4 regions of the Peribacillus sp. NPDC046944 genome follow, and region 3 is predicted to be linked to each of the others. Evidence: riboswitches for the same ligand, from Rfam matches in the RefSeq annotation. Region 3 holds a riboswitch; each other region holds the start of a gene.
What was found. A riboswitch is a leader RNA that binds a small molecule or an ion and turns the genes downstream of it on or off. The one in region 3 is predicted to bind S-adenosylmethionine.
Positions count from the first base shown of each region.

Region 1 (5,538 bases), on a different contig from region 3:
TTCGATTGGTGGTAAACGCCTATATCGCCGCTTTCACTTCCAAAGCTTTTAACTCATTGATTATCTTCTCTTTATCCAGTTTTTCGCCGATTATGACGATATTCAAAGGCATTTTAATCATTTCATTCATATACAATGGCATCCCATAAGAATATTGGAATAAGTAAGGATGCTGCGAATGCGTGAAGGAAAGATATCCTTTCATCCTGTATACCGTTTCAGGGAGGGCCCTGAGCCAATCCTCAAAGTCGGTTTGATTAATGGTCCCTGTAAAAGTATGCACGATTGCACTTAAATGAAGATGGCTATGTACTTCGAGCTTTTGATGGTTTTTATGTTGGTTCCTATGCATTTGTTGCAGGGAACCTATAGATACGGCTGCATATTCCGTCAATAAACATACGGCTTCTGGATTCAACCCCTGAATGGAATAGATGAGTTGGGATGCTTCCATTTCACTTACCAAATCCGCTTTATTTAATAAGATGAAATCTGCGTGGTGTATTTGCTCGGACAACAACTGTCTAAGCTGTGGCGAGAGCTGTTCGCGGTCACGCCACCTCAATAAATCGACCACCGTGATAATCCCTTTATACTCTAACTTATTAGCAAAAAATGGTGACATGATTCCATCGAGTACTTCTACTGGATGTGCTGCACCTGTTGTTTCAATATAAACGGCATCTAGATCATTTTCGGTCAACAATTCTTGCAGCTGAATTTCAAGCTTGTCCTGAAGGGTACAACAAATGCAACCATCAAACAATTCCTTTAACGGTACGTCATCGCCAATCAAACCACTATCCACCGATACACTGCCAAGTTCATTTAAAAGCACGGCCACTTTTCTACCCGCTTCACTTTCCTGCTTTAATATATTTCGAAGAAGCGTCGTCTTCCCGCTACCGAGAAAGCCGCCTAATATATATACTTCGGTCGTTTTCATTAGTATCTTCTCCTATAATGTACACGATTTTTATTTCCGTTAAAATTTTATCATACTTTTCCCGCTTAAGCACCCTGCGGGGCCACATAAAAAAACCAGCCCGAAAGCTGGTTTTTTCACACTTTTATTATGCCTGAACTTCATCTTTTTCATATATCGGAACCCAGCCGGCCGCTGTAACGAAAATACGGACCGCGACTGTTCTTCTATCTTCCGCTAGCGTGAAGTAGTGACGAGTCGATTCAGGTACGCTGATCAAATCTCCAGGGTTAAGTCGGACATCGAACCATTTTCCCTCGCTACCCTCGATGGCGAAGATACTCGTTCCCCCAGCGATGAACCGTACCTCGTCATCTTCATGATGGTGTTCCTGCTTGAAGTTCTGCAACAATTGGTCCAAATTCGGATTGGAATCGGATAATGTGATAATATCATGCGCTTTATATCCTCTTCTTTCCGAAATTTCTTTAATCTCTGACTGGAAAGCATCAAGAATCTCTTGTTTATCTTCATCCGTAAGATCATATTTTTCCACCAGATGGGCTGGCAATTTTGAAATATCCCATTGTTCGTAAATTACGCCTTGAGTCTCTAAAAAGCTCTGAACCTCTTCATTTGTTTCAATTACTTCATTTGTTTCTTGGAATCTAATTGTAGCCATTATTTTTCCTCCTTTATATTTTTAGCTGAGCGAACCTGTCAATATCTTTTGCTGGTTAAGTAACAGCTGATATTGAAACAGGAATTCACATGCTTCTAAGATTTTTTTTGCTTCCAACCCGCTTTTTCCCCATACGGTTATACCATGATTTCTGATAAGCACCGCTCCTGAGTCTGCATCGACATAGGGACTGAATGTCTCAGCCAACAACGGAATATCTGCATGGTTATGGATGATGGGTATCTTCAATTCTGCATCTTCCTGCCATCGTCCAGTAGCCTTGATAATTTCATGATGACAAAAAGTCACTTCCCCAACTTCACTATATAACTCGGAAATCACGTTATTTTCTACTGTATGGACATGGAGGACGCAATTGGCATCCGTTTTCCGATAAATCTCTGTATGAAGAAGAGTTTCAGCGGAAGGTCTGAGCTCGGTCATTTCGACTGGTTTTCCTGACAAATCCACCAAAATAAAATCGGAATCTGTCTGCTTGCGTTTATCCTTGCCACTTGCGGTTATATAAAAAGAAGGGCTATTAGCCTCACGGATCGATAAATTTCCACTCGTCCCCATGAACCAATCTCTCTCGGCTAGTTCTCCCTTTATTTGCGCTAGTTCCTGCCACTCTTTTGAAGCTGTCACCCTTACACCTCCTGCATTTTTTTTAGAATATCAATCACATCATGGAAAGTTTCAAACTCTTTATGGGGAATGGCTTCTGTGCGGCACTTTTCAAGGAGCCTGTCACGGGCAATAACAAAATCTGCCTGTTTAGCCGCTTCAAAGTCGGTAACGGAATCTCCAATCACCAATTTATACTGATCCTTTGTAGAAAGCTTTCTCATAATCGTAGGTTTACAGCAACCACACCCATGATTACATTGGTCATCACAAGTATGCGGCCACTCAATCATAATTTCTTCCTGACTGAAGTCGGCATGATTACAGTAGACATTCTCTACAGGTAAGAGGTCATTCAAAAGAGGTTCAACGAAAAAGTCCATTCCACCACTGACAATATAGAGAGGAATATCTGATTTTTTTGTAAATTCCACAAAATCACTGAACCCTTGGCGAATACCCGCTGTCTCCTTCACATATTGAATGATGTCCTCCTTTAAATCGCTATCCAGCAGGGAAAACATTTCCCCTACACCGTGGGAAATGCTGATTTTTTGCTGAAGAACACCATCTTTTAATGCCTCCCAGCCGGGCGGGGCAAACTTCTTCATGATTGAGATGATATTATCCGAGTTGGTGATCGTTCCATCAAAATCACAGAAAATGATCGGTTTGACCATGATTATAGCCCTCCCCATAGGGCCAGTGCTTTTTGAAGTTCCTCATCTTCCTCAGCCGCGATTGACAATGATTTTCCGGAAAGGACAGCTTCTACTGCGGAACGGAAGGCCTTAGCTCCGCCTTTTGCACCATCCGGATGACCATGGACGCCCCCACCAGCATTGATCACACTTTCTATCCCAAAATCCTTGATGAGATCTGGAACCATGCCAGGATGGATACCTGCCGATGGAACCGGGAAAGTCCTTTTCCAAGATGTTTCATTTCTCGTCAATCCTTCAGCAATCGCCAATGTCTCTGCTTTATCGAGTGCCACATTTCCGTATGGAGAGGGAAAGAGGGATAAATCTGCACCTGATATCCTCACCAGTTTTCCAAGGAGAAGCGGATAGCTGAGTCCATAAAATGAAGATGAAGCTAATGCTCCGCTATATGCCGGATGAGCCATGATCGGTAAGTTGATCCGGTCATTTTCGCGTAAAGCCTGTAGAACATCCAATCCATATGTATGAACATTAAATAACAAGGCATCTGCGCCGGCTTCGGCTGCCAGTTCAGCTTTATCCAATAGTTCTAGTGTTTTTCCTGACAGGTTCACAGCATATAAGGTTCGATGTCCCGTTGTCTCATAGATACCTTTCAAAATGGCCTTTCCGGTTTTGACTCTATCGATGAAAGGCGTCTGATCTTGGTCAAAAAGAATCTCATCGTCCTTGACAAGATCGACTCCTCCCAATGCCTGTTGCTCCAATTGTTCATTATGAAAGGCGAGGTCTCGACCTAACACACCTTTAAAAATACTCATCACTAGGGGGCGGTCAAACACATCAATTTTTTCCCTGATCCCACTAATTCCGAATCGAGGACCTGGAAAGGCTTTTTGAATATCGCCGACAAAGTCCAAATCCATCAATTTGATTTCCCCATCCAATGACAATTTACCGAATACTGTCGTCAAGATAGCCGGTAGATCATTAGAAAAATTACCTGCCGGGTAGGCAATCCTGATTGTTGAACGGTACACTTTTTGACCGAAATAGAGATTAACTCGCTCTTCTTCGGGAAGGGGTGTTACGGAAACTACCCTACCTTTATGTTTTTCCAGTTGCTGTTGTACCAAGTGAGGAAGTTCAGTCCATGTCCCTACAGTCAATCCTAACGCAATGCCTTCTGCTTTTTTCTCATGCTCTCCTTTGAAGTCATGAAGTAAATACGTAGCGATTATTTCGCTCATCTGATCACTCCCAATACGTAAAAGTCATTCTTAAAGTTGTCATTGTTGGTCTTTCCTTTAACAAGCTTCTAACCATCTGCGAACAAAGTTGCACTCCAATTCTCTGTTAAAAATGTAAAAGCCCCTTCCTAAAGAAGAGGCTTTGAAAAAGCCATCTTCTTATCTCCCAGCTCTATAGCTGCAAGAATTAGCACCGTGCCTTACGGAATCAATAAAATGATCCGGCGGTATTATCTCCGCCCCATTTCACAATGGTATTACAGTCGGTTGCTGGGCTTCATCGGGCTAGTCCCTCCACCTGCTCAAAATAAGAAAATGCTATTATATTTTCGTTTATGTATCTTAACTAAAAATTTAGAATTCTTTTTTATATTCTTTCACGCAATTCATACTTTGTCAATAGGTATAATGTTCAAACTATTCAATATCTCACTGATTTTCTTTGAATATATTCAATGTACGAATTCTTTCTACCGCTTCTTGGAGTCTGTCTTCTGAAGTGAGAAGTCCCACCCTGACGTATCCTTCACCAAATTCACCGAAACCATTTCCTGGTGCAACTGCTACATGGGCATGTGCCAGTAAATGATCTGCAAAGCTCGCTGAAGTATATCCTTCAGGGACCTTTAGCCAAGCAAAGAAGGAAGCATCTGGAGCCTGTACATCCCATCCAATGGATCGTAACCCTTCGATAAATACATTTCGTCGTCCTTCGTACATGTTCACGAGTTCCTTCACACACTCTTGTGAATCCAGTAAGGCGCATGCCGTGGCTTCTTGTATTGCGGGAAAAAGGCTGACGTAAAGATGATCCTGCAATAATTCAAGCGATTCGATGACACTCTGGTTGCCAACCGCAAAGCCAACCCTCCACCCCGCCATGTTATATGTTTTAGAAAGGGTGTAAATTTCTATCCCCACTTCTTTTGATCCTTCTGCTTGAAGGAAGCTTACCGGTTTTTTCCCATCGAACCCAATTGCACCATATGCGAAATCATGGACCACACATATCGAGTGTTCTTTTGCCATGGAAACCGTTTCTTCGAAGAATTCTGCTGACGCCGATGCTCCTGTGGGATTATTGGGATAATTCAAGAACATCATCTTCGCTTTGTCAAAAACCTCTTTATCTATTTCCTTATAATCGGGAAGAAAATCATTTTCTTCGGTCAAGGGCATAATTTCCGTTTTAGCTTGGGCTAACGCTACACCTGACAGGTAATCTGGATAGCCCGGATCAGGCACTAAAATTGTATCGCCTGGATTCAACAAGCATTGCGGTAATTCGACTAGACCAGCCTTTCCACCGAAAAGAATCGCCACTTCCGTTTTAGGATCTAGCTTGACGCCATATTCACGTTCATAAAAGAGGGCCGCAGCTTCTTTTAA
Region 1 is NZ_JBNNML010000007.1:7,455-12,992, forward strand. Features, by position in the region: gene ACQKIC_RS13950 (CobW family GTP-binding protein) at 20-946, opposite strand; gene ACQKIC_RS13955 (cupin domain-containing protein) at 1,074-1,607, opposite strand; gene ACQKIC_RS13960 (methylthioribulose 1-phosphate dehydratase) at 1,629-2,255, opposite strand; gene ACQKIC_RS13965 (2-hydroxy-3-keto-5-methylthiopentenyl-1-phosphate phosphatase) at 2,258-2,914, opposite strand; gene mtnW (2,3-diketo-5-methylthiopentyl-1-phosphate enolase) at 2,917-4,149, opposite strand; SAM riboswitch class I at 4,306-4,463, opposite strand; gene ACQKIC_RS13975 (pyridoxal phosphate-dependent aminotransferase) at 4,579-5,538, opposite strand, start outside.
Region 1: another riboswitch for S-adenosylmethionine. It lies ahead of mtnW (2,3-diketo-5-methylthiopentyl-1-phosphate enolase); the one in region 3 lies ahead of ACQKIC_RS12105 (bifunctional homocysteine S-methyltransferase/methylenetetrahydrofolate reductase).

Region 2 (5,538 bases), on a different contig from region 3:
GTGAAATTAATGAGGAAGATCGCCAGGATATGGATCGCATTGTCCGGGAATATGCTGAAAAAGGACAACTCTATAAACAGGCTGACCGAATAAAGTAACACCAATCGTATGATTACAAAAAAACGCTTAGCTAAAAATAGGATTCCTTGAATTATTCCCTAGGAAGCCATATTTAATCCTATTTTTGCCCATCAAAAAAGGTGCCTTGCATTAAAGCAAGGCACCTTTTCTCATATGATTTACGCTTTAGCTTGTGTTTTTAAAGCTTCTGCTTTATCCGTACGCTCCCAAGGCAAATCAACATCTGTACGGCCGAAGTGACCATATGCAGCTGTTTGCTTGTAGATTGGGCGACGTAGGTCAAGCATCTTGATGATACCAGCTGGACGTAGGTCGAAATTCGCCTCTACCAATTCCACTAGCACCTCTTCACTTACTGTTCCCGTTCCAAATGTATCGATTGAGATGGATACAGGCTTAGCCACGCCGATTGCGTAGGCCAATTGCACTTCCGCTTTGTCAGCCAGGCCGGCAGCCACGATGTTCTTCGCAACGTAACGAGCGGCATATGCAGCAGAACGGTCCACTTTTGTTGCATCTTTACCAGAGAAAGCACCGCCGCCGTGACGAGCGTATCCGCCGTACGTATCAACGATGATTTTACGGCCAGTAAGACCAGCATCCCCTTGAGGTCCGCCGATTACAAAACGGCCAGTCGGGTTGATGAAGTATTTCGTATCTTCATTGATTAAGTCAGCCGGTACGACCGCATTAATCACATGTTCTTTTAAGTCGGCTTGAATTTGTTCAGGTGTCACTTCAGGATCATGTTGTGTGGAGATGACGATTGTGTCTACACGTACAGGTAGGTTATTTTCATCATATTCAACCGTTACTTGCGTTTTTCCATCAGGACGTAAATAACTTAGCGTGCCATCTTTACGAACTTGAGAAAGACGGAATGATAGCTTATGAGCCAATGAAATGGGAAGTGGCATAAGCTCTTCCGTTTCATTGCACGCGAATCCGAACATAAGACCTTGGTCCCCTGCACCGATAGCATCGATTTCCTCATCGGACATCGTACCTTCACGTGCTTCCAATGCTTTATCAACACCCGCTGCAATATCAGCAGACTGCTCATCGATCGAGCTTAGCACGGCACAAGTCTCGGCATCGAAACCATATTTCGCACGAGTGTACCCGATACCTGCAATCGTATCGCGGACAATGCGTGAAATATCCACGTAAGCCGATGTTGTAATTTCTCCAGCAACAAGTACAAGACCTGTCGTTACACTTGTTTCACACGCAACGCGCGCATTAGCATCCTTAGCTAGGATTGCATCTAAAATGGAATCTGAAATCTGATCACAAATTTTATCCGGATGGCCTTCTGTCACAGATTCAGAAGTAAATAGACGTTTCTTTGACATCTTATTTCCTCCTTGGAAGTTAGTATGTTGTAGGCATGAGCCTGATCTTTTACGGAACTCGTTTCCCTTATTAGTTTCAATCATAGACACAGAATTAATGAATAAAAACACAAAAACCTTCCCTGGCAAATGAGGAAAGGTTTAAAAATTCTATCATCTATCCTTTCACTCTTATCGTTCAAGGGTTTTTACCTTGCTCAGGTTAGCACCATCACCACTATTCCTTGAAGGTTCATCGCTTTATTTTCGGCGATTGACCTTGGAGTCAAGTTCAATATGGCAGGTTGCTGGGTTTCAAAGGGCCTGTCCCTCCACCAACTCGGGATAAGAGAATCCGTACAATTTAAGATACTATCGTATTTAGTCTGAATTTGTCAATGTTTTTCTAAATAGAACATTTTTCCCCAATGAAAAATAAAAAAACTTTTTATCTGGCACAGCCGGAATATAAATAGTATCCTTAAAGAGTGTAAACTAAGAAGATAAGACCATTGACTTACAATGGATAAATCAGACAAAATGAACATACCATCCGAACCCCATATTCATCCCTTTTTCAGATACATAAATGGTTGTTCACTTCTTTTCTTCCTATTATAAATGAAAAGGTACACTAATCCTAAAACGGGACTTCACAAAGACTTGCGGCAGCAATCGTTTTTCACATCCTAGATTCACTTCATCCAGATCGTCTCCCGATTCAACCAGATTCGAAAACATCCATCCAGGATGACTCACTGCAAGTATATGCCCGCACTATACATAAGGTTACACTCGAAGTGAGATAATTGATTAATGTGACTATTCCATTTTCATTCACAAAAAAAGTTAAATAGTATAGACTATTTAATCCAATGTGTTATACTAATTGTATTATAAAAACTTAAACAAAGGAAGGTATCTCATATATGAATTCTGTTGACGTTAATGAGTTACACCAATTATTAGCAGGAAATAATGTGCAAACTCAACTCTCAGTTCCTCAATTAGTTGAAAAAGTATTAAGCAGAAATGAAGGCGTTTTAACTTCAACCGGCGCAGTAAAAGCTGAAACGGGCAAATACACGGGCCGTTCACCTAAAGATAAATATATTGTGGAAGAAGCTTCTGTAAAGGACAAAATTGACTGGGGCCCAGTGAACCAACCCATTTCCGAGGAAGTATTCAATAAACTATATAGTAAAGTAGTGGATTACTTAAAGACAAAAGAAGAAGTCTTTGTCTTCAAAGGTTTTGCTGGTGCAGACGAATCATCACGCCTTCCTATCCGAGTGGTTAATGAATATGCTTGGCACAACCTTTTTGCTCATACATTGTTCATCCGTCCGAATGACGAAGAACTAAGAGGGCATGAAGCAGAATTCACCATCCTTTCCGCACCTAATTTCAAAGCGGATCCAACAGTTGATGGAACGCAATCCGAAACGTTCATCATGGTATCATTCGAACGCCGTACTATCCTAATCGGTGGAACTGAATACGCAGGTGAAATGAAGAAATCGATTTTCTCAATCATGAACTACCTACTTCCGGAAGAAGAAATCCTTCCGATGCATTGTTCGGCAAACGTAGGTCGTGAAGGCGATGTCGCTTTATTCTTCGGATTGTCCGGTACTGGTAAAACGACTTTATCTGCCGACACGAACCGTAAACTGATCGGTGATGACGAACACGGCTGGTCTTCTAACGGTGTATTCAACATCGAAGGCGGATGCTATGCAAAAACCATCAACCTTTCACGTGAAAAAGAACCACAGATCTTCGACGCCATCCGTTTCGGCGCCGTATTGGAAAATGTCGTGGTAGATCCCGAAACACGCGTGGCGGACTACGATGACAGCTCATTAACGGAAAACACCCGTGCTGCATACCAAATGCAAGCGATCGATAACATCGTGAATCCAAGTATTGCGGGACACCCGAATACAATCATTTTCTTAACGGCTGATGCTTCTGGCGTACTGCCTCCAATCAGCAAACTTTCTAAAGAACAAGCCATGTTCCACTTCTTGAGCGGATACACAAGCAAATTGGCAGGTACAGAAAGAGGCGTGACGTCTCCTGAAGCAACATTCTCTACATGCTTCGGTTCACCTTTCCTACCACTTCCTGCTACACGCTATGCTGAAATGCTTGGAGAAAAAATCGACGAGCATGACGCAAAAGTATACCTGGTTAACACAGGATGGACTGGCGGAGCTTATGGAACTGGAAGCCGTATGAAGCTTGCTTATACTCGTGCCATGATCCAAGCAGCACTTGAAGGTGAATTAGCCAACATTGAAACCGTTCAAGATGATATCTTCGGCTTGAACATTCCGGTTCATGTTCCTGGTGTTCCTGATGAAGTGCTTCAACCAATCAAAACATGGGCAGACCCTGCTGCATACACAAAATCAGCAAAAGACCTTGCCGCTCAATTCCGTGCAAACTTCAAGAAATTCGGTAGCGTACCAAACGAAATCGAAGAACTTGGCGGGCCGATTGCATAATAAAGATAGGAAAAAGGACCAAGCGAAAATCGCTTGGTCCTTTTCTTTATCATCAAAGCAAGAATGCATAGTCCGTGGATATCCTCCTCTTCCCCATATTCACATTAGCTTTCTACGCGCACACCCCTTGGCTATCCCCATCCCCTTCCTCCTATTTCATGTGACAAACCGCATTGCAACAGAAAAAAACCGAACGACTAAAACACCGTGTGAGTGGTGTTCTTCGTTCGGGTTCTTCATCGTGTTCTTAAATCTTGAAATGGCTTACTTCCTTCTGTAGGTTTTCGGCCAGGATTGCTAGTGATTGGGCGCCTGTCGTAATCTGTTCATTCGCCGCTAGCTGCTCTTCTGTGGCTGCACTTGTATCATGTGCCCGTTCAGCAGCGCTCACCGCAATTTCCTTTACGGAAGTGGCCCCTGCTGCCACCTCTTCGGTCATGGCTTGAATGTCTTCGATAGCATTGGATGCCGACTCTATCCGTTTTCCCACTTCACCGACTGCCACTTTGATCTGGTCGAACACCTGCAAGGAATTCTCCGAGGCAATGAGTCCATCTTCCGCTTTCTTGGTTCCCATCTTGATGGATTCCACCCCTTTTTTGGTCGCATCTTGAATCATGCTGACCATGTTTGCAATCTCTGAGGCGGACAATTTCGATTGCTCAGCCAGTTTCCGGACTTCATCTGCCACGACCGCAAAACCCTTTCCATGATCCCCGGCACGGGCAGCCTCGATCGCGGCATTCAATGCCAGTAAATTGGTTTGGTCGGAAATGTCCGTAATCAAGGCTGTCACTCTTTGAATATCACTTGAATGGCTCGTCATCATTTCCATGATTTTCGCCGAGTCCTGAATGGTGGAATTGATATGATTCATTTCCTTTGTCACCGCATTCATGCTGGATGATCCCTCACGAACTAGCGAATTCACCGTTTCAGCAGATTGAAGCATGTCGACATTGCTTTCCGTAACTCTCCCGACGGCTGCAGCCATTTCATTCATGGAATCCACCGAATTTTCAATAATGACCACTTGCTGATTCGTTCCTTGCATATTATCCTCTGCCGTTTTAGCAACCATCTCCGAAGAGGCAAGGCTTTCCTCGGAACTGGCCGACATTTGCTCCGCTTGAACGGCTAACTGGCTCGAAGAATCCCTCATACTCGAGACTATCGACTTCAGTTCATTAACCATTTTGTTGAATGCACCGGCCATTTCCCCAATCTCGTCCTTGTTCCGGACCTGTATGCTTTCCACCTGGAGATTTCCTCCAGCAACCTCACCAATAGCCGCAGTGAGCTTGCGGACCGGACGGGTGATGCTGCGACTCAGGACAGTCGGCATCACGATACTAAGTATGAAGCCTCCGATGATGACCAACGTGATGAAGCTCAGCATATCCTTCACCAAAGCATCAATCTCTTTCCTTTTCTCTTGCATATAAACCTTCTGGTTGTCACTTAACTGTATGGCTTTTTCGATGATTGTTTCTTCTAGTACACTGGTCTCTTTCGCAATGACCAAAGCTTCCTGTGTTTTCTCTTTCTGGACATTATTGATTATTTGTTCTGAAAGTTCTGTATACTTCTGTTTTGCTTTATATGCCTCT
Region 2 is NZ_JBNNML010000001.1:517,850-523,387, forward strand. Features, by position in the region: gene ACQKIC_RS02670 (gamma carbonic anhydrase family protein) at 1-98, shown strand, start outside; gene metK (methionine adenosyltransferase) at 240-1,436, opposite strand; SAM riboswitch class I at 1,605-1,767, opposite strand; gene pckA (phosphoenolpyruvate carboxykinase (ATP)) at 2,345-3,928, shown strand; gene ACQKIC_RS02685 (methyl-accepting chemotaxis protein) at 4,176-5,538, opposite strand, start outside.
Region 2: another riboswitch for S-adenosylmethionine. It lies ahead of metK (methionine adenosyltransferase); the one in region 3 lies ahead of ACQKIC_RS12105 (bifunctional homocysteine S-methyltransferase/methylenetetrahydrofolate reductase).

Region 3 (5,538 bases):
TTCGGTCCCTGCACGTAATATGGACCATCGGATTCACCCCTAATTCAGCCTTTAATAAATTGGCTAAGGTCGAATTCGATATCCTTGGTGAAGCAAGTGAATTATCAGCTAAAGTAATGGAATCCACCCCAGCTTTTTTCAAGGCTTCAGCTCCTGCCATAAACGTTTCGATTCCTAACTTTTTCGGTGGATCAAGCTCAACTAGGATCGTTCTATCCGTTTTTGCCTTTTCATGAAGAGCTAATTCTTGTTTTTGGTTATTCACTTCAATAATTTCTATATGTCGAGCTTTCGTAATTTTTTCCTTGACTGGCGCTAAAGTGCCAATCATTTCGTTCACAGCTTGTATATGTAGTGGTGTCGTACCACAGCAACCCCCTATAATGGTTGCTCCTTGTTTTCGTAATTCGAGTGCACTTGAACCGAAATATTCTGGTTCCGCTTTATAGACCAGTCTCCCATCCACATAATCTGGAAGACTTGCATTAGGATAGATGGCAATCGACGCCTGCATAGGCAATTTCACTTCTTCCAGTGCCCTTATCATATGATGGGGGCCCAGACGGCAATTCACCCCAACGACATCTGCACCTAGGTACTCTAGCTTTTGAAAAGCTTCATTCAAATGAAATCCATTTTGAAGATTTCCAAGTTCATGCATCGATACATTTGCAATAATCGGCAGGTCCGTTTCCTTTTTAGCAATTTGAAGCACCGTTTCAAGCTCTTCAAAATCATAGAATGTTTCAAGAAGAATTCCATCGGGATCTTCCAGGAGCAAACTGTATAATTGTTCTCGAAAACCCCGTTTTATTTCTTCTATACTTAAATCCGATTTACGTATACTACGCTGGGCCCCAATTGTACCAAAAACATAAGCCTTCCCTTTCGCTACTTGTTTAGCAAGGCTGACTCCTTGGCGATTGATCCGACTGACTTCTTCCTCCAGCCCATACCGTTTCAATTTATTGAAATTGGCACCATATGTATTGGTTTGCAGAATATCTGCACCCGCTTCTAAATAGGCCCTATGTATAGACTCAATTTTATCAGGATTGGTGCAATTTATTTCCTCATAACATTGATCGATTCCATAGGAGTACAACAACGTACCCATCGCGCCGTCTCCAACTAGCATTCTTTCCTTCAATTCACTACGAAAATCCAATTAGTACACCCTCTCTTAAAAACACTATGGTTTTTGTCGGTTTCTATGAGTGTGAGAGTAAAGAAAAAAAACCTTCTCAAAGAAGAAGGCTTTTTTCGAAACATTCTCCTCATCTATCAAGCTCTGCTTGCTGGATTTAGCACCTTTGCCTAGGCTGGTTGCTGAGGTTTCATCGGGCCAGTCCCTTCACCTCTCTCGATAAGATTTATTAAGTTTAATTTTCTAAACATTTCAAAATTTATTTATATTTAATTTACATGAATCATCTGATAATTTCAAGAGTATATTTATCATTTTTTCATTTTCTTCAGACTTTTTAACGATACATCCTTTTAGAAAGCAAGGCTCCCCATTTTTCCGACAAGGATTCAATGGAAAGCAAGGACATTGCCCCCTCCTCCCCATCACGCTTATGAAGGATGACATCCGTTGCATAAAGTACCGTAACCTTATCTTGAAGCCGATCCAATAACACGATATCATCTTGTTGGCCAATTACCCCTTCTTGTATAACCCTAGCAAAATAGCCAGTTAGATTAGTGTCCATCACCAATTTCAAAAACTCTGGCTCTTTGTTAAAGTGGGAGATGGTCGAGCAAGGAATACGCCCCTGTGTAATCTGAATAACGGTCCCGCCAATGCGATAGATATCGCCTATAAACGTTTGACGTTCAGTCATTCCAGCAATCGTCAAATTCTCCCCAAATGCAGGGATGGAAAGCTGCTTATTGAATGTTCGATTCCATAAATCATAATGCTCAAAGGGATAAAAACATAGAGCACGGTCAGGCCCTCCATGGAACTTTCTGTTACCCACTCCATCCCTATCAATCCCTGATTTTGTTACGGTGATATAGTCGATGGCCTTCTTATCCATTGCCGTTTTGATCTTTACCCCCGAAAGCTCCTCCTCTTTTGGCATCCCAATTTGAAGAGACATGATTTTACGATTTTCCATTGGACATCTTCCATTTCTTTTAAATTTCCAGATTGCAATAAAGAAACATTCTTTATATTCAATCTATTCAATTATTTGATTATACCAAAAAAAAGCAATAACCTCTTTACTAGGTATAAAATTCGATGTGAAAAGAGAATGATATAAAAATAATCCCTTTGTTTTAGTAATTTAGTTGCTATTTCCAAATTAATTATGATAGAATATGAACACAATATATAGTCGAAAAAGACAATCCGTCGCCTATATGTTGATTCACGATTAATTTCCTCATTGTCGCTCTTTAGGGGGCGAATTTTTTTGTCTCCTTTTAAAAAGGGTGGAAAACTGTAGATCCTTACTAATTATTTATACCTAACAAGTAACTACCAAATTGAACAGGCGACCTTCTTTTAATGAAAATTTATAGGTGCGATCATTACTTTCCTCACAGTACACCACTTTTTTGATAATTTTGGTGATTTTCTTATGCCTTCATTTTCCCCTTAGCTTCTATTTTTTCGCCCCTTATATTCCAGGTATCGTAACAGCCATGCCGATATCGTTAGCCAAGCAGCTCCGGCAACAAAACCTGCCACAACATCGCTCGGGTAATGCACCCCTAGATAAATGCGGCTCCATCCAATGACCAATGAAGCCAAAAAAGCCAAAAACCATATAATGCCGTTCATATATTTACTTTTGACGATTCGTAAACATACAACTGCAATGCTTCCGTAAACGATAACCGAAGCCATAGAGTGACCACTAGGAAAACTATATCCGGAAACGGATAATAATGGAGCGATATCGGGTCTTTCCCTTTGAAAAAGATATTTTAGCCCCCAATTAAATACCCCACCCATTGCTGAAGTGATTATTAAGTATAAAGCAAGCTGTTTTCTTCTGTATAAGGCCAAAATCAAGGCAAATATACCAATTAGTACGACTATCCATGTCACCGACCCAAAAAATGTGAGCGTAGTCACAAAGCTGATAAATTGTTCACTAAAGGGCACTTGGATGAAATTGATAAGGACTTTATCAAATTCGATTAACTCCCCTTCCTTCAGTTCTTCCACAATTTCAATAAAAATGAAAAAATAAACTAGGATTAAACCAGCCATCATGGCAATATAAAGAAGTTTTTTTGAAATATGTATGCTAAAAAAGTTATGCATTCTCGGACACCACCTTTTCCCTCATTTACCACGCTACCTCTAGGATAAAACAAAAAAAGCCTAAGCGATAGATTTCGCTCAGGCTTTTTTTACGCTTGTTTCTTTTTAGGCTCCGCTCTTTTGCGTGTCGTCTTTTTCTTTACAACCATTTTCTCCGGCTTCGTCCTGTCAATGGACGCTTGTAAAGCTGCCATTAAATCCGTCACATTATTGGCCACGGGTTCTTTAGATTTTGCTGTAATGGTTTTCTCGCCAGTTTTCTTTGATTCAATCAATTCAAGCAAAGCTGTTCGATAATCATCTTTGTATTTAGTCGGATCAAACGTCGATGTCAACTGATCAATTAATAATATGGCCGTATCGATTTCTTTTTTTGCAATGGCATCATTAGCAGGAATATTAGGAACGTCGGTTGCAGAACGAACCTCATCAGGGTAATGAATGGTTTCCATCAACAATGTGTTATCCACTACCCGAAGGATAGCCATTTGTTCTTTGGAACGAATGATGATTTTAGCGAGACCAACCTTGCCTGACTCCAAGAGTGCTTCCCTCAAAAGAGAATAGGCTTTTGTACCGCCATCGTTTGGAGACATATAATAGCTTCGGTTGAAATAGATTGGATCAATTTCCTCTATTTTAACAAAATCAATGATTTCCACTGCCTTATCTTCATTTTGTTTTTTTAATTGCTCAAGTTCATTGTCTTCTAGGACAACAAACTTTCCTTTTGTATACTCAAACGCACGAACAATATCATCCTTGCCTACTTCTTTCTGGCAAACTGGACAAACCTTTTCATATTTTATCGGTGAATGGCATTCCTTATGCAAAGTTCGTAAGGATATATCCTTATCTTCCGTTGCCGCATGAAGCTTTATCGGGATATTCACCAAACCAAAAGAAATGCTGCCTTTCCATATTGTATGCAAATTCCTCACCTCATCGTTGATTAATTGATTCACTGTTATTATCATTCCCATTTCTTTCAAAAAAATTATATCTCAATCTTAAAATTAAGATTTTATGGGGAAAATACTAATAAACGCAATGAACGGAGGGAAAAATGTGATAAAACCAATGTTGCCCACCTATCATCCAGAAGCTCCTTGTTCTAAGGAATGGATGTATGAAGTCAAATATGATGGCTTTCGGGCCATTTTAACGATTGAAGAAAGTAAAGTGGCAAAGCTGACGAGCCGGAACGGAAAAGAGTTGCTGCCTCTTTTTCCGGAAATCGGTGAATTCCTAGAAACCTTGAACCTCGAAGGTATACTTCCCCTTCAACTAGATGGAGAACTAGTTTGGCTAACCAATGAAGCCAAGGCAGACTTTTCCGAGATACAGTGGCGTGGACGTTTGAGAAACCAAACATTGATATCCGAGGCTTCCACCCTCTCCCCATGCCGATTCATAGTGTTTGACTTACTAACCTTAAATGGAAAAGACATTACCAAACAAAACTTGTCGGAACGGAAAGCTATGTTGAAGGGCTTAGGAAAGAAACTTCATTTCCCAGAAAATCCTAGCCCCCATGAAGAAAGCCCAATCCAACTGATTGGAAACTATGATACTGCAAATGAAGCGATGAACAAGGTCATTCTCATGGATGGGGAAGGGATTGTAGCCAAGAACATCAACAGCATATGGCACGAAAAACGGTCAACCTCCTGGATCAAGGTGAAAAATTGGAGGGTATTCCCCTGCTTTATCACCGCTCTTCATAAAGAAAACGGATATATTTCAATTTCCGTTTATAAAGACGGTGTAATTACCCCGATTGGGAGCGTCAAAAATGGCATGAGTGCCCAGGATAAAACCATTTTACACGAATTGATTAAAAAAAATGCCGTCGAAGAGAATGCGAAGTTCTTTTACCTCCATCCTTCCATTTGTATCGAAGTGCAATTTCTGCATGTTCATGAAGAAAATGAATTACGGGAGCCTCAGTTTTCCCAGTGGCTGTTGCAAACGATACCAAGTGAATGTACTTGGGAGAGGTTCCTTATCAGTCAATTTACTTTTCCGGAGTCGGTCCATATAACATCACCAGATAAACCGATTTGGGCATTTAAGGATAGAAAGGTGATAAAAGTTGAATACCTCCAATATTTACGGGAGGTGTCATCTCATTTCTTGCCTTTTCTAGCCGACAAACTTCTGACAACAATTCGTTACCCTCATGGCGCAATGAACCCTGAACGTTTTTTTCAAAAAAATAAGCCAGAGTATGCGCCCGCATCGATTCAAAC
Region 3 is NZ_JBNNML010000005.1:344,852-350,389, forward strand. Features, by position in the region: gene ACQKIC_RS12105 (bifunctional homocysteine S-methyltransferase/methylenetetrahydrofolate reductase) at 1-1,168, opposite strand, end outside; SAM riboswitch class I at 1,275-1,373, opposite strand; gene ACQKIC_RS12110 (MOSC domain-containing protein) at 1,485-2,126, opposite strand; gene ACQKIC_RS12115 (phosphatase PAP2 family protein) at 2,612-3,286, opposite strand; gene ACQKIC_RS12120 (Ku protein) at 3,376-4,218, opposite strand; gene ligD (DNA ligase D) at 4,355-5,538, shown strand, end outside.

Region 4 (5,538 bases), on a different contig from region 3:
CTAAAGAAGCAAAAAACTGCTTTGGAAGCTCTTGAAGAAGTCTGGATTTTTCGAATTGCACCATCTTTGCACCTTCTCTGAAATTTCTTGAAATTATAGTCACAAATGATATATGTTTATCTTAATCTTGTAAAGTACTTTTTTACAAATGGAGGTTTTAAATGATGAAATGGAAAATCGCCTGTTTACAAATGGACATTGCCTTTGGACAGCCAGATATAAATTTCCAGGTGGCAAAACAATGGATTGAAAAAGCTGTACAGTCTAAACCGGACATCGTCATGCTGCCGGAACTATGGACAACCGGCTATGACTTAACGAGATTACATGAAATTGCAGACGAAGAAGCAGCACAAACCATTACCTTTCTAAAAGCCCTTGCAAAAAAACACCACATTAACATAATCGGTGGCTCGATTGCAAAGAAAACTAAGGAAGGCATCTATAACACAATGCTCATCATCGATAAAGAAGGCAAACTGGTTAAAGAATATGATAAACTCCATCTGTTTCAATTGATGGATGAACACCATTACTTACAACCTGGCAAAAAAGACGGCTTATTCTCCCTCGATGAAAAGATTTGCGCCGGATTCATTTGCTATGATATCCGTTTTCCGGAATGGCAACGGGCCCATACCGTACGAGGTGCGGAGGTTATCTTCGTGACCGCCGAGTGGCCAAAGCCTAGGCTCCATCATTGGAGGGCACTGTTAATCAGCCGGGCAATAGAAAACCAAGCCTTCGTTGTGGCTGTGAATCGTTCCGGTTCTGACCGAAATAATCATTTTGCCGGACATTCCATCATCATCGACCCGTGGGGAGAAATCATTTGTGAGGCTGGTGAAGAAAAAGAACTTCTACTCGGCACCCTTGACTTAGAAAAAGTAGGAGAAGCAAGAAATAAAATACCCGTTTTCGAAGATCGGCGGCCGGAGTTTTATTAATTTACCATTGACAAACTATTTAAAATATTGATATCATTCATTCGAGATTAATTTTCTGAAAATAAATACAATACTCTTATCAAGAGCAGGCTGAGGGATAAAGGCCCTATGAAGCCCAGCAACCGACTGTAATACCATTGTGAAATGGGGCGGGAATTCCGCCGGATTATATCCACAGAGCACGGTGCCAAATCCACCAGAAAGAATTCTTTCTGGGAGATAAGAGGTTCGAAGTGAAGCTTCTGCCTCTTTCTATGGGAAAGGGGCTTTTTCATATTTTTTAATGTACTTGGAGGGATAACAATGACTCAACCATCAAATTTCAAGCTATTGACAAACGAAACGGCAATTGACCTAACGAAGAAACTTGGGTTACTGCATTCAGATGACTCATTACTATGTAATGAAATCGGTGACGGAAATTTAAATTATGTTTTTCACGTTACAAATCCCGTAACAAATAAAGGAGTCATCATCAAACAAGCAGTTCCTTACGCAAAGGTTCTTGGTGAAAGCTGGCCATTGACTTTAAAAAGATCGGCTATCGAAGCGAATGCATTAATTCAATTCAGAAGCTATTGTCCCGAACTTGTCCCACAAGTCTATTATTCTGATGAACAGCTTGCAATCACCGTCATGGAAGATTTATCACACTTGAAAATCGCCCGGACCGGATTAATTGAAGGAGATCATTTCCCTCTATTATCCAAACACATTGGTGAATTTGTTGCAAAGACCGCTTTTTATACGTCTGATTTTCATTTGGAACCGGCAGCGAAAAAAGAGGTTGCCCGGAACTTCACGAATCCAGAACTCTGCAAGATTACTGAGGTTTTCATTTTCACGGATCCTTTTTTGGAGGAACATCCAGGCGAGTTTGAGCTTGAGTTGCTGGAGGCTGCCAAGTCTATATGGAAAGATGCTGATTTAATACTGGAAGTGGCTAAGTTAAAACAAAGCTTCGAATCCGAGCAGGAGGCCCTTCTTCATGGCGATTTACATACGGGAAGTATATTTGCAAGTGATACAGAAACAAAGGTAATTGACCCTGAATTCGCTTTTTATGGTCCTGTTGGATTTGACCTTGGACAATACATGGCGAATCTCCTATTCCAGGCAGTAACACGCGAGGCCACTGGGAAGGAAGAAATCTTTACTCATCTTCAGGAATTTTGGAATACATTTGAAGAAACCTATACGAACCTGTGGAATTCTGAAAATAAAAGTCCTTACAGTAAGATCGAAGGTTATCTTCCATATGTACTCAACAAGTTTAAAGGTGATGCATATGGCTTTGCAGGATGTGAACTAATTCGAAGAACCATTGGCCTATCTCATGTTGCTGATTTAAATGGCATTGAGAATAAAGAAACTAGAATTACAGCTAAAACGGCTACCTTGAAAATCGGGGCCCATATAATCAAAAATCGGAAAGAACTGAATATTCCAGCAGTGATAGAAGCCGTAAAGCAATATACATTGCCTTCCTATTCAGCCCTATAAGGAGATATACATATGACAACTACAACGCCACTACCCTATTCCGTCCAATGGAATGATACCCATATTACCTTATTGAATCAACAGGCCTTGCCATCAAAAATAGAATTCATTGAACTTTTTACGGTTAAAGATGTATATGACAGCATCTTGACCTTGAAGGTCCGTGGTGCCCCCGCTATCGGGCTAACTGCAGCATTTGGCGTTGCTCTTGGTGCAATCCAGGAAAATACCACGGATTTATGGCAATTTAAACACAATGTCACGAAACATGTTACTACACTCGCTTCTTCAAGACCAACAGCGGTCAACCTTTTTTGGGCACTGAAAAGAATGGAGAATACTCTACAAGCAGCCAATAGCATAGCTTCAGCCAAAAGCGCTCTTGTTGCTGAAGCAAAAAAGCTATTTTCAGAGGATGTGGAGATGTGCCGAAAAATTGGTGAATACGGATTGTCTTTATTCAACGAGGGTGATTCTATTTTAACCCATTGTAATGCTGGGGGGATAGCCACTGCACGGTACGGAACTGCCCTCGCACCTTTCCACCTGGCCAAGGAAAGATCCTTTCCTATAAAGGTCTATGCCTGTGAAACGAGACCTGTCTTGCAAGGGGCACGACTCACCGCATGGGAACTTATGCAAGCTGGAGTGGACGTTACATTAATCTCGGATAATATGGCAGCCCACACCATTCATCATAAAAAAATCGAAGCCATTATAGTCGGAGCAGACCGTATTGCGGCAAACGGTGATACAGCCAATAAAATTGGTACATTGGGTTTGGCGATATTAGCTAAGCATTACGATATTCCTTTCTATGTAGCAGCACCATCAAGTACATTCGATTTATCTCTCGAGTCGGGTATCTCCATCCCAATCGAAGAAAGGAATGGGGATGAAATCACTTCTATACAAGGAGTCAGGATAGCACCAGAAAATGTGAAGACATTCAATCCTGCTTTTGACGTTACGCCCCATTCTCTTATTACAAGCATCATTACCGAAAATGGCATCATTTCACCTGATTACAGGAGTAATATCCCGCTTTTTGTAAAATGAAATTATTTATAAAGGATTGATCAAGGGGCTGTCCCAAAAGGTGTAATTACACACCGAAATTGAATAAATAGTAAAAGGCAGAAACGTTGATTTAACAACATTTCTGCCTCTTTATTTTTGCGAAATTCACTGGAATAAGGACTTATTAGACAGCCCCTTCATTCTTTTCACGATTAACCTTGGAAACCCATTCAGTTGCTCCTGTTATATTTATTCTGACGAGGTTCTTTTTGATAGATATAATCGCAGAATTTAGTCAGAGTGGCATCTAGCCTTCTTTGATTTTTCTGCCGCTTTTCGGTAGTAATTATTCTTAGCCTTGTATGAAAGTTCATGTTCCTCAAGCAGGGTTTACCGCTCGTTTTCTTCAAATTCTACTTCATCATGGATACCCTTCCATTCCCCACCCATTGGTACTTCTTCCATGGTCACCTTATGGATTACACACACACCTAAGTCAAGCATACGAAAAACGGCCCATCAGCAATAAATGCTTGCTGATGGGCCGCTTGTTTTTATAAAAGATTATTTGATTTTCTTTTTCAATACTTCCACCGCTTTTTTCACTTGAGTATCATTTTTAAGGATTTTATCCCTAATGACTTCCATCAATTTAACGGTTGTATCGTCTTTAATGACACCTGTTTCTTTGATCTTATGATCCTTTTGGAATTCCTTGACCGCTACCTTTGTTTCTTCATCGAAATACTTATCCACTTTTCCTGGATTATACCCGGCTTCTTTCAGCATTTTCTCCGCTGCTTCTACTTCACTCGAGGAATCCGATACTTTCAATCCTTTATCAGGAGAGATATATGGAAGATTGGCATACTCGGGAAGCTTGACTTTTATATCCGGTTCAATCCCTTTTTTATGGATCCAATTGCCTTTCGGAGTCAGCCATTTTTGTGCTGTATACTTAAAGTTGGAACCATCATCAAAGTCTGCGGCTTTTTGCACGGTCCCCTTTCCGAATGATTTTACCCCTACAAGCTGAATACCCGCAGATTCACTAACAGCGGCGGCAACGATTTCAGATGCACTTGCACTTCCATCATCAATTAATACGACCACTGGTAGCTTCAACTCACCATTATTCTGGGATTTATAGACTTCTCTTTTTCCTTTTCGATCCTCGACCTGAAGGATGACTTCCCCATTCGGGATAAATAAGTTTGCCATTGCGATCGCTTGGTCAAGCAATCCACCCGGATTTCCACGTAAGTCCAATATTAGGCCTTTCATCTTTTCTTTATCCATGTCTTCAAGTGCCGTATTCAGCTCTTCCACCGTATGCTCAGAAAAACTTGTAACCTGCACTTTGGCAATCCCATCATCAAGCATCTCTGAATAAACCGTTTCAATCGGAATGGTATCACGCTTAATGGACAAAGTAATCGGTTCCTTTTCACCCGCCCTTGAAATGGCAAGCTCCACTTTTGTTCCCTTTTTCCCCCTGATTTTCAAGACAGCTTCCGAAGAACTTAAGCCATCAAGGCTTTTGCCATTGACACTTAGTATAATATCATTAGGCCGGACTCCGGCTTTTTCAGCTGGTGATCCTTTAATAGGGGAAACCACCATGATCTGTCCATCCTTCTCTTGGATTTCAGCACCTATTCCTTCAAAGGAAGAAGAGATGCTCTCATGGAAACTGGAGGCTTCTTTCTTATCCATATAAGAGGAATAAGGATCATCCAACGATTCTATCATTCCATTTATAGCTCCATCCACGAGCGTGTTCTCATCGATTTCTTCATAATAATTATCTTTGATCGTATCATATGTAGAATATAACTTTTCAAATTCAGGATGATTACTCGGTGCAAGTGACTCTACTTTTTCATCGCCAAAGGTCAACGCGATTGTAGTTATCCCTGCTGTCAAAAATATGAGTAAGAAAATCCCCATAATAAACGTAAACTTTTTTATTTTCACAATTTTGCCTTCATCTTTGGGCTGTTGTTGATTTTCTTCTTCCACTGAAGCCTCACCACTTTCATTCTTCATGACAATATTAACTAATACA
Region 4 is NZ_JBNNML010000007.1:13,154-18,691, forward strand. Features, by position in the region: gene ACQKIC_RS13975 (pyridoxal phosphate-dependent aminotransferase) at 1-64, opposite strand, end outside; gene ACQKIC_RS13980 (carbon-nitrogen family hydrolase) at 165-947, shown strand; SAM riboswitch class I at 1,021-1,173, shown strand; gene mtnK (S-methyl-5-thioribose kinase) at 1,245-2,450, shown strand; gene mtnA (S-methyl-5-thioribose-1-phosphate isomerase) at 2,463-3,509, shown strand; gene ACQKIC_RS13995 (S41 family peptidase) at 4,035-5,519, opposite strand.
Region 4: another riboswitch for S-adenosylmethionine. It lies ahead of mtnK (S-methyl-5-thioribose kinase); the one in region 3 lies ahead of ACQKIC_RS12105 (bifunctional homocysteine S-methyltransferase/methylenetetrahydrofolate reductase).